2 regions of the Streptomyces sp. NPDC001700 genome follow, and region 1 is predicted to be linked to the other one. Evidence: riboswitches for the same ligand, from Rfam matches in the RefSeq annotation. Region 1 holds a riboswitch; the other holds the start of a gene.

Region 1 (7,094 bases):
GCCGATGTAGAGGCCGACATGGCTGATGCCGGAGTAGAAGAAGACCAGGTCACCGGGGGCGAGTTCGCCGCGCGAGATGCGGCGGCCGGTGTTGATCTGGGTGTAGGTGGTACGCGGCAGGGCCACCCCGGCGGCGTGCCAGGCGGCCTGGGTGAGCCCTGAGCAGTCGTAGCCGTGCGGCCCGGTCGCGCCCCAGACGTACGGCTTGCCGATCGCCCCGTACGCGAAGGAGATGGCGCGGGCCGCCCGGCCGCCCGTCCGGGCGGAGGCGCTGTGCCGGGGCGCTGACGCGGTACGGGCGTCGTCCTGGGCGGCGGCGTCGCGCAGGCGGTCGCGCTGTTCGCGGGTCAGCTTCGTCAGCAGCGCGTCGGCCGCGGCCAGCTTCTCCTGGACCGTGTGCTTGTGGCGGGACGCGGCAGCCTGCGCGGTACGCAGCGTACGGAGGCGGCCGGTCGCCTCGTCCCGGACCCGGCGCAGGGACCGCTCCTCGCGGGTGATGCGCGCGATCGTCGCCGCCTGGCGGTCGCCCGCGCGGTCGGCGAGCGAGGCGCGCTGGAGGTACTGGCCGGGGGAGGAGGAGAGGGCCAGCTGAAGGGCGGGGGCGACGGTGCCGGAGCGGTACTGGGCGGTGGCGAAGGCGCCGAGGGCGTTACGTGCCGTGTTGAGGCGGGCGGTGCGGCGGCCCGCCTCGTCGCGTAACCGGTGGAGCGACCGCCGCGCCTTGTCGGTCGCGGCCCGGGCGCCGTCGTACTTCTCGGTGGCCTCCTCCGCCTCCCGCTGGTACGCGTCGACCTTCGCCTTCACCTGGGCGGACGTCAGACGGGGCTCGGCGTGCCCGACGCCCGGGAGGACGGTCGCGGAGGCGGCGCCCGCGAGGGCGAGGGTCGCGGCGGTCCGGAAGGTGGTGGTCCGGATGGTGGTGGTCCGGAGGGCGGTGCCGGTGAGCGACGTGCGGTGCCGCTGCTTCGGCTTCGTGGGGGGCTGCGGCGCCACTGCGGCGACTCACCTTTCGTACGGGATCGTGCTTCTTGTGAGGGGAAGGTAGGCCGGTCGGTGGCGCGGCGCGCTGGGATGAACGGAGGTGGACGGATTCGTCCCCCGGTGGCGTCTGCTGATCACGAGGACGGCGTGGGGTGGGCGGGATCGGGGCGGCTGTGACCGATGTGCCGATCAGGGTGCACCCGGGTGACTGGCGGTGATATGTGCGGCGCTAGTCTCCGGTGCCATGGACGTAGTCATCAATGTGTTCGTCGGCCTGCACATCGTCGGCATCGCCGCGCTGCTGGGCGGCTTCCTCTCCCAGCTCACGGCGGTACGCGGGGGCGGCGCGCGGATGACGCCGGGGATGCTGCACGGCGCCCTGACCATGCTGGTCACGGGCGCCGCGCTGGTCGGGCTGAACCAGGCGGACGATCAGACCGTGAACACGGTCAAGATCGGCGTGAAGCTGGCGCTGCTGGTCGTGATCCTGGGGCTGGTGTACGTGAAGCGGGACGAGGAGAAGGTGGAGCCCGCGGTGTTCGGCGCGGTCGGCGCGCTGACGACGGTGAACATCTTCATCGCCGTGCTCTGGACCTGACCGTTTGGACCTGACCGCCCGACCCCTGCTCCTGACAGTCCATCAGTTTGTCTCACGCCGCCGCGCCCCCGACCAGGGGGCGCGAAGGGGCGGAATGGGGGAAATCGCACCTGTAAGCGCAACCCGACGCACCCTTCGACTGTCTTACCCGTCAAGGGCAAGCCCGGAGGGAGCGCGCAATGGGGGCAGAGGGAAGATTCGCGGCATGGCGCCGCCGTACGGCGGTCGCGTTGGGTATGGCGGGCATGGTGGTGCCGCTGACCGTCGCACTCGGTGCGGCACCGGCGCAGGCGGCGACGGCGTGTACGGCGAGCACGGGTCCGTATCAGAAGCAGGTGGAGAAGTTCCTCGGTCGTCCCGTCGACGGTCGGCAGTCCTCGGGGGACTGCCGCGCGACGCGGACGTTCCAGATCAACCACGGCATCAGCCCGACCATCGGCTACGCGGGCCCCGTCACCTGGGGCGTCATGAAGCTGATCAACGCGCAGAACGCGGCGGGGCGTAACCCCAACGCGGCGCGCAAGTGCCCCACCAACAAGGGCCGCATCGCCTGCGTCGACCTCACTCGCCAGCTCAGCTGGGTGCAGGACGGCTCACGGCTGGTGTTCGGGCCGGTGCCGGTGCGCACCGGGCGGGACAAGTACGAGACCCGCACCGGGCTGAAGAAGATCTACTGGCGGAACAAGAACCACTGGTCGACGATTTACGACGTGGCCATGCCGTACAGCCAGTTCTTCGACGGCGGTCAGGCCTTCCACTCCATCGCGGGAAGCGTCTGGTCCCCGCCCGGCTCCCACGGCTGCGTCAACATGCGCTCCGGCGACGCCAAGAAGTACTGGAGCCTGTTGCGGAACGGGGACGACGTGTACGTGTACGGCCGCAAGCCGGGCACGTAACCGGGAAACAGCGGCTGCCCGGGCACGTGGCCGGGCAGCCGCACCGGACCTATGCGGGCCGGACGCTCCCGTAGATCGGCATCTCGGTGATCGGCGCCTTCTTCACCACGTCGCCCGGCTTCGGGGCGTGGATCATCATGCCGTCGCCGATGTAGAGCCCGACGTGGCTGATGTCGTCGTAGAAGAAGACGAGATCACCGGGTTTGAGTTCGGAGGTCGAGACGCGCGTACCGGCCTTCACCTGGTCCCACGTGGTGCGCGGCAGCGAGACACCGGCGGCCTTCCAGGCGGCCTGGGTGAGCCCTGAGCAGTCGTAGGAGTTGGGCCCGGTGGCGCCCCAGACGTACGGCTTGCCGAGCTGCGACTCCGCGAAGTCGATCGCCTTGGCCGCCTTGGTGCCGGTGGTGGTGCTTCCGGAACCGGTGCCGGTGCCCGTGCCCGTGCTGGAACCGGAACCGGAAGAGGAAGCGCCGCTCGACGGCTGCTCCTGCTCCTGCCGCTGCTTCTCCTTGGCCGCCGCCTCCCGCTGCTTCTCGGCCAGCTCGGCCGCCTTGCGCCGCGCCTCCTCGTCCTTCTTCTTCTCGATCGCCGCCAGCCGCGCCTTCTCCTTGGCGGTCAGGTTGGCCAGCAGCTGCCGGGCCTGCGTGAGCTTGTCCTGGACGGACTTCTTCTTGGTCTTCAGCTCGCGCTGGGTCTCGGTCAGCGACGCCAGGCTCTGCGCGGCCTCGCGGCGCTCCTTGGCGGCCTTCGCCGCCTGCGTCTGGAAGTCGTCGACGGCCCGCTTCTGCGAACCGGCCATCCGGCTCATCAGATGGGACTGGTCGAAGAGGTCCTGCGGGTCGTTGGAGAACAGCAGGCTCGCGGCGCTCGACGTCATGCCGCCGTCGCGGTACTGGGCCGCGGCGTACGTGCCGAGCGTGCGGCGGGCCTCGTTGAGCTTCTCCGTGTTCTCGGCGACCTTGTCCAGCAGCCGGTTGACCTTGGTGGCCTGCTGCTCGGAGCGCTCCTTGGCGGAGTTGTAGTGCTGGGTGGCGGTTTCCGCCTGGTGGTAGAGCGAGTCCACCTTCTCCTTGACCGCCTCGATCGACTGCGTGGTGCCGGGCTTCGGGTCGCCCGGGGCGGCGTTCGCGGTCTGGGACAGGAGGGTGACGGAGGCGAGGGCGGCGGTGGTGAATCCGACGGCCGTGCGGCGCCCGGTGGACGAGGCGTAGGTGGGTATTCGGGTCCGCGGCTTGCGGTGCGACGCCAAGGGAGGCGCTCCTTCCGTGGACCGCCTACCGGGTTAGCTGTCGGGTTCGGGCGGTACGGAAGGTTGCCCTACGGCCGTGCGCGGGCGGGACGGTCACGTCGTACATGCCGTACGTACGTGTCGTACCGCGCAGCTCGGGCCGATTCACCCCATGTTGCGTTGTGGGTCCCCGGCTCCGGGCGCTTTGCGGCGTGGCCGGACTCGGCGGAGGCCGCCCGGGCCGACGCGGTTCGCCGACGGGTGTACGGACTGCCTGAGGGAGGACCGTAGCCAACTCGTGGGGCTCCTGTGAAGGCTGTTGGCCGATATGCCCGAAACCGTTTCGTGACATCCATATGCGGTCCATGCGTAGGCTGTCAGTGCGGCCGCCTAGACTCGGTGAGCGATGAGCAGCCTCTTTGACGACAGCTTCCTGGCGAATCTCGGGCCTCCGGACGAGGAGCCCCCGCCGCCCGAGGATTCCGCACACCCGGGCCCGGCCGATCACTCCGGCGGTGATCCCGGCGGCGGTTCCGGCGGTGAAGAGGTGCCGCACCACCTCTTCACGGGCGCCTTCGACGCGCCGGTGCCGAGCGGCGCCCCCAGAGAGGCGTACTACCGGGACGGCGCGCCGCGCCCCGCCATCGACCCGGCGGCGCTCCTGGAGGGGCTGAACGAGCAGCAGCGGGCCGCCGTGGAGCACACCGGCTCGCCGCTGCTGATCGTCGCGGGGGCCGGGTCCGGCAAGACCCGGGTGCTCACCCACCGCATCGCGTATCTGCTCGGCACCCGCCATGTGCACCCCGGCCAGATCCTCGCCATCACCTTCACCAACAAGGCGGCGGGCGAGATGAAGGAGCGGGTCGAGGAGCTGGTCGGCCCGCGCGCGAACGCCATGTGGGTGATGACGTTCCACAGCGCGTGCGTGCGCATCCTGCGCCGCGAGTCGAAGAAGCTGGGCTTCACCTCATCGTTCTCGATCTACGACGCCGCCGACTCGAAGCGGCTGATGGCGCTGGTGTGCCGGGATCTCGACCTCGACCCGAAGAAGTTCCCGCCGAAGTCGTTCAGCGCCAAGATCTCCAACCTGAAGAACGAGCTGATCGACGAGGAGACCTTCGCCGGGCAAGCGGCGGACGGCTTCGAGAAGACGCTCGCCGAGGCGTACGCGATGTACCAGTCGCGGCTGCGCGAGGCCAACGCCCTCGACTTCGACGACATCATCATGACCACGGTCAACCTGCTCCAGGCGTTCCCGGACGTCTCCGAGCACTACCGCCGCCGCTTCCGGCACGTCATGGTCGACGAGTACCAGGACACCAACCACGCTCAGTACACGCTGGTGCGCGAGCTGGTCGGCACGGACACCGAAGACGTGGCGGCCGGGGAGCTGTGCGTCGTGGGCGACGCCGACCAGTCGATCTACGCGTTCCGGGGCGCCACGATCCGTAACATCCTCCAGTTCGAGGAGGACTACCCCACCGCGCGGACGATCCTGCTGGAGCAGAACTACCGCTCCACCCAGACCATCCTGAGCGCGGCCAACGCCGTCATCGAGCGCAACGAGAACCGCCGCCCGAAGAACCTGTGGACCGAGGCGGGCACCGGCGCCACCATCACCGGCTACGTCGCCGACACCGAGCACGACGAGGCCCAGTTCGTCGCCGACGAGATCGACCGGCTGACGGACGCGGGGGACGCCCGCGCCGGGGACGTCGCGGTCTTCTACCGCACCAACGCCCAGTCCCGTGTCTTCGAGGAAATCTTCATCCGGGTCGGCCTGCCGTACAAGGTCGTCGGCGGCGTCCGCTTCTACGAGCGCAAGGAGGTCCGCGACGTCCTCGCGTACCTGCGCGTGCTGGCCAACCCCGAGGACGCCGTACCGCTGCGCCGCATCATGAACGTGCCCAAGCGCGGCATCGGCGACCGCGCGGAAGCGATGATCGACGCGCTCGCGTCGCGCGAGAAGATCACCTTCCCGCAGGCGCTGCGCCGCGTCGACGAGGCGTACGGCATGGCGGCCCGCTCGGCGAACGCGGTCAAGCGGTTCAACACGCTCATGGAGGAGCTGCGGACCATCGTGGAGTCGGGCGCGGGCCCGGCGACCGTCCTGGAGGCCGTGCTGGAGCGCACCGGCTATCTGGCGGAGCTGCAGGCGTCCACCGATCCGCAGGACGAGACCCGTATCGAGAACCTCCAGGAGCTGGCGTCGGTGGCGCTGGAGTTCGAGCAGGACCGGGGCGAGGAGAACCCCGGCACGCTCGCGGAGTTCCTGGAGCAGGTCGCGCTCGTCGCCGACTCCGACCAGATCCCGGACGAGGACGAGGAGGGCGCCGGGGTCATCACGCTGATGACGCTGCACACGGCCAAGGGGCTGGAGTTCCCGGTGGTCTTCCTCAGCGGCATGGAGGACGGGGTCTTCCCGCACATGCGCGCGCTCGGCCAGACCAAGGAGCTGGAGGAGGAGCGGCGGCTGGCGTACGTCGGGATCACGCGCGCCCGCGAGCGGCTGTATCTGTCCCGGTCGACGATGCGCAGCGCCTGGGGCACGCCCGCGTACAACCCGCCGTCCCGCTTCCTGGAGGAGATCCCCGACCAGTACGTGCAGTGGCGGCGCACCGGGCCCGCGACCCCGTCGGCGACGATGGGCGCCATGACGTCGGGCGGCGGGGGAGGGCTGTCGTCGTCGCGTTCGCGGGGCGGGTCCTCCGCGTCCGGTTTCGCGACGCGGCGGGCGAAGGACCGTCCGGTGGTCTCCCTGGCCATCGGGGACCGGGTGACGCACGACTCGTTCGGGCTCGGCACGGTGGTGGCCGTGAAGGGCGCCGGGGACAACGCGGAGGCGACGATCGACTTCGGCGGCGAGAAGCCGAAGCGGCTGCTGCTGCGGTACGCGCCGGTCGAAAAGCTCTGAGCGTTTGGGTTTGGTGGGCGGGGGCGGTTAGTTGGGGTTGATTCCGTGGCTCTGCAGCCACGGCGTCGGGTCCACGGCCTCCCCGCCGCCCGGGTGCACCTCGAAGTGCAGATGCGGGCCGGTGGAGTTGCCGGAGCTGCCCGAGTAGGCCATGACGTCCCCGGCCTTGACGGTCCCGGAGCGGATCTTGGTGCTGCTGAGGTGGCAGTACCAGGTCTCCGTGCCGTCAGGAGCGGTCAATATGACCATGTTGCCGTAGGCGTCGTTCCACTGCGTCCGCACGGTGCCGTCGGTCGCCGCCATGACGGGCGTGCCCTGGCTGACCGGGAAGTCGATCCCGGTGTGCAGGGACATCCAGTTGATGCCCGCCTGGCCGTAGCCCGCGCTCAGCCCGTGCTGTTCCACCGGCAGCGCGAACTTCGGGCGCATCGCCTCCTTGCGCGCCGCCTCCGCGGCCTTGCGCTTCTTCTCGGCCTC
Region 2 (7,094 bases), on a different contig from region 1:
GCGGATTCACGGACGCCTGACTCAACGAAGGCATTCGGGAAAGGCACTGGGCGCGGACTTCGTTTCACTCGTCTGGCATAGGGCGTCCCTCATATGACAGGCATTCAGGGGCCGCGGGGCATGCCGCCTTTTCGGGAAATCCGAAAAAGCAGGGCGGAAGTGTGACGGCCCCGTCCCCGGCCCGCCGGTGTCCCGTCGATGGCTCCCAGGTATCCGGAATATGACATTCCGACTTGTTCGGCCTGTCGAACAAGTGATACATCCTGGCTCCACGACGCAGGAGTGAGTGAGGCACAAGTCCGACCGGCTGCTTCGCGGAACCATAGGCGCGGCGCGTATTCACGCCGCTACGCTAAGTACGCGAGGGAGTCACCCGGGGGCGGGAGGAGAGACGTGGGGCACTCAGGAGCGGGGGGCACCCCCGCCGAGCTGATGGACGGGCTGCTCGCCCGTGCGCAGAACGGCTTCGAGATCGGTGAGGCGGTGCTGAGCCGGGCGCGGAGCGCCCTGATGCACCAGTCCGAGCTGCGTTCCTGCCGGCAGTGCAACGAGCCGTCAGGTCCACGTGGCTATACGACGTACCGGCATGTCTTCCTGCTGCCCGACGGCAGCAGCCTGCTGCTGTGGGAGCTGGAGCACAACACCGGCCCGGACGACCGCCCGCTCTTCGAGCTGTACGCGGACGAGGGCGCCCTCGCGCTCGCCGAGCGCCGCGTCCACCGCTGCATCGGCGGCGCCCGCTGGGAGGAGCTGGACGGGTTACCGCTGTGGCTGCCGGAGCAGATGCTCCAGGCCGCCGAGCCCCCGGGGGCCCAGCGCGCGTACGTGGCGGACAACTCGGCCGACCACGCCCGCCGCGTCCTGCGCCGCGCGGAGAACGCCGACCGGCCGGGGGAGGAGACCGAGCGGCTGCTGATGACCGCCTTCGCCCATGACATCGCCCTCGCCCCCAAGCCCCGCCGCCGCTCCGGCGGCCCCGACGCCACCTGGTGCCGCTTCTACGAGCACGCCTTCCTGCTCGCGGGCGGGGACGAGATCGTGCTGTGGGAGCTGGAGCACAACCTGACCCGGGACGGGCGGCTGGTGTGCGAGGTCTACCTCGACGAGGTGTCGGCGGAGCTGGCGGCCGACCGCCACGCCCGCGCCCTCGGTGTCGACCTCTGAGGCAGCGATTTCCGAATAGTCCGACAGTGGGCCCATCGGGTGAAGTGTGTGCGCGCCTCCCCGATGTCGCGGATGTCCTTCCGTTCAATCGGAACGTGTGGTTTTCCGCGGATTCGGCTTTTCTGGAGGAAATCAAGTGAACATCGGAATGAAGGCGGCTGCCCTGACCATTGCGGCCGGTGCCCTGGTCCTGGGGGGCGCGGCTGGAGCGTCCGCTCACGGTGGTTACGGGGGCTTCGACCCGTTCGGGACGATCCAGACCAACGCGTGCGACACGGCGGTCGGCACCATCATCGAGGGCGCCGTGACCGCCCCGTCGGGCGACATCAACATCGCCTCCAACTGCATCAACTTCACCAACGGCACTGCGGCCGTCCAGAGCAACGACTGTGACACCGCCGTCGGTACGATCGTCGGCGCCGCCGCGCTCGCCCCGACGGGTGACACCACCATCGGCAGCAACTGCAGCAACATCGCTCTCGGCAACGACGGCTACGGCCGCGGCTGACGCTCACCGAGCCCTGGCGAACGCCACGGCTTCCCCTGCGGCCCCGGATGCTTGCCATCCGGGGCCGCAGTGCGTCTCCGACGCACCCACATGGCCGCCACCGACTCGCACCGCACCCCGGCACCCGGAAGCCTGATGACGGGATCACGGATAGACGGGGTCACGGATTCAGGGAAAGCGGGAGAAGCCGGTGGTGCGGGTGCGAGGGAGCAGGGCGCGTCCGGACGCCCGTACGCCCGCCGCCCCCGACTCCTCCGGCGCGGCCGCCGGTCTCATCACGGCCGAGGAGGCCGTCCAGGCCTCGCCGGGGCGCCGGCTGGCCCCGTGGACTCCCACCCTCCTCCTGCTCGGCGGCGTCGCCTTCGACCTCGCCGCCCCGGCCCCGTACACCGCCTCCCCCTTCTTCGCCGCGGCCCCGCTGGTCGCGGCCTCCCTCTTCCCGCTGCGGCAGACCATCATCACGACGGTCCTCGCCCTCACCGCCGTCTGTCTGCTGGCGGAGCTGCACGGCGTACGGGACCCGACCCAGGCGGCGACCGAGATCGCCACGGTGGCCACCGTCGCCCTGCTCGCGCTCGTGATCAACCGCGTCGTACGCCGAGGCGACCGGCGGCTGGCCTCGGCGCGCGGCATCGCGGAGGCGGCGCAGCGGGCCGTGCTGCCCGTACCGCCCGCCCGTATCGCCGGTCTCGACGTCGCGGCGCGCTATGTGGCGGCCGAGCGGTACGCCGCGATCGGCGGCGACCTGTACGCGGTGCAGGACACCCCGCACGGCGTACGGCTGATCGTCGGGGACGTCCGGGGCAAGGGGCTGCAGGCCGTGGAGGTCGTCGCGGTCCTCATCGGCGCGTTCCGGGAGGCGGCGGAGCAGGAGTCGACGCTGGAGGGGCTGGCGGGGCGGCTGGAGCGGGCGCTGCGGCGCGAGGGCGCCCGGCGGGCCGAGCTGGAGGCGTTCGAGGGGTTCACCACCGCCGTACTCGGCGAGATCCCGCGCGGCGACTCCACCCTCCGCCTCATCAACCGAGGCCACCCCGCGCCCCTGCTGCTGCCCGGCGACGGCGAGGTGCGCCCGCTGGAGCCGGAGACGGCCGCGCTGCCGCTGGGGATGGGCGAACTCGGCGGGTGGCCCGACCGGGTGACGGAGCTGCGGTTCCCGGAGGACGCCACGCTGCTGCTGTTCACGGACGGGGTGACCGAGGCCCGCGACCGGCACGGCACCTTCTACGTCCCCGAGGAGCGGCTGCGCGGCCGCCGCTTCGCCGGACCGGGCGGGTTGCTCGACGCGCTGGTGGAGGACGTAGCGCTGCACTCGGGCGGGGAGACCTCGGACGACATGGCGCTGCTCGCGGTGCGGCGCCCGCCCGGAGCGAACGGAACGACGCCGAACGGAACGACACCCCCCGCTCCGGACACGGACCGTAGCCAACCGTGACGGGCGCGCATAACGATTGACACACGATCAGCCCGCAGGAGGTTTTTGCCATCCCTTTTCAAGTGGGGTGAAACGTCCTCATCTGTCCTTCCTTGGTTACTAAGTTCATGCCAAAGCTACGCGGATTCTTCAGAAGAGCTTGGAATCATGTCGCGCTCTCTATTAACGTTCGATAACGCAGCGCGGTCGACACAGCCGTCGCAAGGGCGGCACCGTGCGCCGTCGCCGAATCCCGTTACGTGCAGCGCCAGCACCACCAGCAGCACCAGGCACTACCAGCACCAGGGAACCGGGGAACCACCACCTTGGGGTGAATCGGGTCGAACCTGACCCGTAGGAGACCTTCCTGCTCCGAACCCGTCAGCTAACCCGGTAGGCGAGAGGGAAGGAAAGGAGTGCGCCCCGGTGGCGTCCAACAGGTCCGTACTGGACGAAGCTCCGTACCGCTCGCCCGGTACCGGCATCGGCACAGCGACCGCGTACGGAGTCGGCTTCGACGCCGGAGCCGGCGCCCGACCCACGGTCGGCCTCGGTGCCGAACCGGATGAGCCGTCCCTGGGCAAGGAAGCCGTCTGGGACGAGTGGAACCCCACCGAGGAGTCCATCGCTCCGCTGCGCGGCAGGCACCGCGTCGTCAAGCAGCGCGGCGGCACCATGGCCCGCAGCGGCGCCGTCCTCGGCGTCGGCGTCATCGCGGCGGTCGGCGCGGGCGGCATGGCGACCGCCAAGGACCGTCCGGCCGCACCCATCTCCATGCCGGACCTCGCCCACGTCGCCGACGAGGTCAAGGCCCAGCTGCCCGCCGCCAAGGACCTGCCCGGCATCGGCTCCCTGATGGCCGACGACCAGGGCTCCGCCCAGCCCGCCGCGGCCACCCTCGCCACGAGCGGCGCCGACTCGGGCGAGGCGCTGCGCACCCGCATCCTCCAGCAGGCCGAGAGCCAGCAGACCGCGGCGGACGACGACCGGCGCGAGGCCGCGGCGCGGGCCGCCGCGAAGGCCGCCGCCGACGACGCCGCGAAGGCCGCGGCCAAGGCCCGCGACCTGGCGGACCAGAAGAAGGCCGAGGCCGCCGCCAAGAAGAAGGCCGCCGAGGCCGCCAAGGCGAAGGAAGCGGCCGAGAAGAAGGCCGCCGCGGCCGCCAAGGCCGCCGACACCCCCGCCAAGACCTCCACCTCCACCTCCGCCGGGTTCACCCTCCCCGTCGCCTCGTACACCCTGACCGCGGGCTTCGGCCAGGCCGGCGACATCTGGTCCGCCGACCACACCGGCCAGGACTTCGCCGCCCCGACCGGCACCCCGGTCAAGGCGGTGGGCGGCGGCACGATCACCCAGGCGGGCTGGGCCGGTTCGTACGGCTACCGCATCGTGCTCAAGCTCGATGACGGCACCGAGATCTGGTACTGCCACCTGTCGTCCATGGTCGTCACCTCGGGCAAGGTGTCCTCGGGCGAGACCATCGGCCGCGTCGGCGCCACCGGCAACGTCACCGGCCCCCACCTCCACCTGGAGGTGCGACCGGGCGGCGGCTCCCCGATCGCCCCGCTGACCTGGCTGCGCGACCACGGGCTGAACCCGTGACCCCCTGATCCGGCCGTCGCCGCGGCGACGGCCCCTCGCTCCGGCGGCTCTGGCGCTCTCTCCCCCCTTGACGCCAGGGCCGCCGGTTCTGTTTGTCCCCCGCCACCGGAATAGACGGGTCCGCCGGAGACGTTGTCGATACGTATGACTGAGACCCGCGAGAACACCCGTAAGAACATCGGCAGCCTGTCCGTCTTCCCGCTCTCCCTGGGCGGCAATGTCTTCGGCTGGACGGCCGACGAGGCCGAGTCCTTCGAGGTGCTCGACGCGTACGCGGCGGCGGGTGGCAACTTCATCGACACCGCCGACGTCTACTCCGCCTGGGCGCCCGGCAACAAGGGCGGCGAGTCCGAGACCGTCCTCGGCAAGTGGTTCGCCTCCCGTGGCAACCGCGACGACATCATCCTCGCCACCAAGGTGGGCGCCGGCGCCCCGGAGCCCCGCGGACTCTCCTCCTCCGCCATCAAGTCCGGCCTGGACGAGTCCCTCCAGCGCCTGGGCACGGATTACGTCGACCTCTACTACACCCACTTCGACGACACGTCGGTGGAGGTGGACGAGATCATCTCCACCCTCGACGAGCTGGTGAAGGCGGGCAAGATCCGCGAGATCGCCGCCTCCAACATCTCCGCCGAGCGCCTCGAGGCCTCCCTCGACTTCTCCACCAGGGAGAACCTGGCCCGCTACGTCGCCCTCCAGCCCCACTACAACCTGGTCTCGCGCGACACCTTCGAGGGCGAGCTGGCCGACGTCGCCGCCCGCCACGGCCTGGCGACGCTCCCGTACTACTCCCTCGCGTCCGGCTTCCTCACCGGCAAGTACCGCCCCGGCACCACGGTCGACAGCGCCCGCTCCACGGGCGCCGCCCAGCACCTGGAGACCGAGCGCGGCCAGAAGGTCCTCGCCGCCCTCGACGACGTGGCCGCCAACCACAACGCCGACCACGCCACCGTCGCCCTCGCCTGGCTCGCCGCCCAGCCGACCGTGGTCGCCCCCATCGCCAGCGCCCGCGTCCCGGCCCAACTCCCGGCCCTCCTGGCCTCGGTAGACCTCCACCTCACGGACCCGGAACTGAACCTCCTGACGTCCGCCTCGGACTGAGCCCTTGGGTTGTGCGCTGGGAGTCCCGGGGCGACATGCACGAGGCGTTTCTCCAACTCGCTCAGTGCATGATCCTCGCCCGGAGACTCCCAGCTTTTTACTCCTTAAGCCGCCTCAGTCCTCATCGGTGGTGTTGAAGCAGCTGACACTGATGATGACGGTGTTGTTGGCGACCGGGGAGTCGTCCCCGACGTTCCCGGTGGTGACGTCACCGTTGGTGAAGCTGATGTCGCCGGTGCTGACGCTGCACGCCTGGACGTTGGCAGGCGGAACCTCGTGGTCCGTGCCACCGTGGGCGGCCGCGGTGCCGGTCCCGAGGAGCACCAGGCTGCCGGCGGTCGCGGCCAGGAGGGCCACCTTCTTCGCGATCTGCATGATTCCTCCGTCTGAAGCGCAATCGGATGTCGACTGTCACTTCAGATTTAAGAGAAAATCATGAAAAAGTACTGCAGGAAGCGCCGGGATTGATCCACACGGCCCAAGGACTGTCCTTCCGTCACCTCCAATGGCGCAGTGACGCGCCCGCGGTGCTGCGGTGCCGGGATACCGAAGACGGTCACGGGCCGACGGATCAGGCGATGCGGATGCCCACCGACCGCGTGTCCGGACGCCCCTACGCCCCGCGCCGATCGGCCAGCACCCACGAAGCGGCGGCGACCCCACCGGCAACTCCGAAGACGGACGGCCACGCCCCGACCTTCTTCGCCAGCGGATGGGACCCGGCGAACGCGGCCACGTACAACCCGCTGAGCGCAGCCGCCGTCCCGTTCCCGGCCTTGTCCCGCCACCCCTTGGCGGCCACGGCCCCGGCCGCCGCCAGCGCGACCCCACCGAGCGGCCGCCTCTTGGTCCACCGGGCGACCCCGTATCCCCCGACCAACCCACCCGCAGCCACCAGCCCCGCCGGTACTCCAGCCATGCCGCTACCTCCCACTCCTTGGGTCAGCCCAGCTCATCCCGCCGCAGGGCCGTGACGAAGTCCCCCACGCGCCCTGCGTGAACCCGAGTACGGGCCCATCCGGACGCTTCGAGTCCCGTACGGCGGTCTCGTGGTCCGGCAGCTTCGCCGTCTCCACGCAGTTGCCCCCGCTCCCGTTGCTGTAGCTGCTCTTGTGCCAGTTGAGCGATGTCATGCGTCCACTCCTCGCATCGTTGGCGATGTAGGTACGGGACGGTCATGGTCGGCGAAACGGGGCCTCAGCCCAACTCCCCGCCCTGCACCGCTGCCACGAAGTCTGCCCATGCACGGTCCGAAAACCCGAGCACGGCCCCGCCCGGCTCCTTCGAGTCCCGTACAGCGGCCCTGCC

The links. A riboswitch is a leader RNA that binds a small molecule or an ion and turns the genes downstream of it on or off. The one in region 1 is predicted to bind cyclic di-AMP.
Region 2: linked by a shared signal. The riboswitch ahead of ACWC5C_RS33305 (M23 family metallopeptidase) and the one ahead of ACWC5C_RS06420 (NlpC/P60 family protein) in region 1 are both predicted to bind cyclic di-AMP.

Annotation. Positions count from the first base shown of each region.
Region 1 covers NZ_JBSFGE010000003.1:154,904-161,997, reverse strand. Annotated here, with positions in the region: gene ACWC5C_RS06435 (NlpC/P60 family protein) at 1-993, opposite strand, end outside; gene ACWC5C_RS06430 (hypothetical protein) at 1,226-1,579, shown strand; gene ACWC5C_RS06425 (L,D-transpeptidase family protein) at 1,825-2,475, shown strand; gene ACWC5C_RS06420 (NlpC/P60 family protein) at 2,525-3,724, opposite strand; cyclic di-AMP (ydaO/yuaA leader) riboswitch at 3,732-3,926, opposite strand; gene pcrA (DNA helicase PcrA) at 4,110-6,617, shown strand; gene ACWC5C_RS06410 (peptidoglycan DD-metalloendopeptidase family protein) at 6,645-7,094, opposite strand, start outside.
Region 2 covers NZ_JBSFGE010000024.1:87,359-94,452, forward strand. Annotated here, with positions in the region: gene ACWC5C_RS33290 (DUF6227 family protein) at 394-1,164, shown strand; gene ACWC5C_RS33295 (hypothetical protein) at 1,301-1,672, shown strand; gene ACWC5C_RS33300 (PP2C family protein-serine/threonine phosphatase) at 1,872-3,104, shown strand; cyclic di-AMP (ydaO/yuaA leader) riboswitch at 3,368-3,498, shown strand; gene ACWC5C_RS33305 (M23 family metallopeptidase) at 3,510-4,685, shown strand; gene ACWC5C_RS33310 (aldo/keto reductase) at 4,830-5,786, shown strand; gene ACWC5C_RS33315 (hypothetical protein) at 5,901-6,161, opposite strand; gene ACWC5C_RS33320 (hypothetical protein) at 6,400-6,705, opposite strand; gene ACWC5C_RS33325 (DUF397 domain-containing protein) at 6,710-6,919, opposite strand; gene ACWC5C_RS33330 (DUF397 domain-containing protein) at 6,984-7,094, opposite strand, start outside.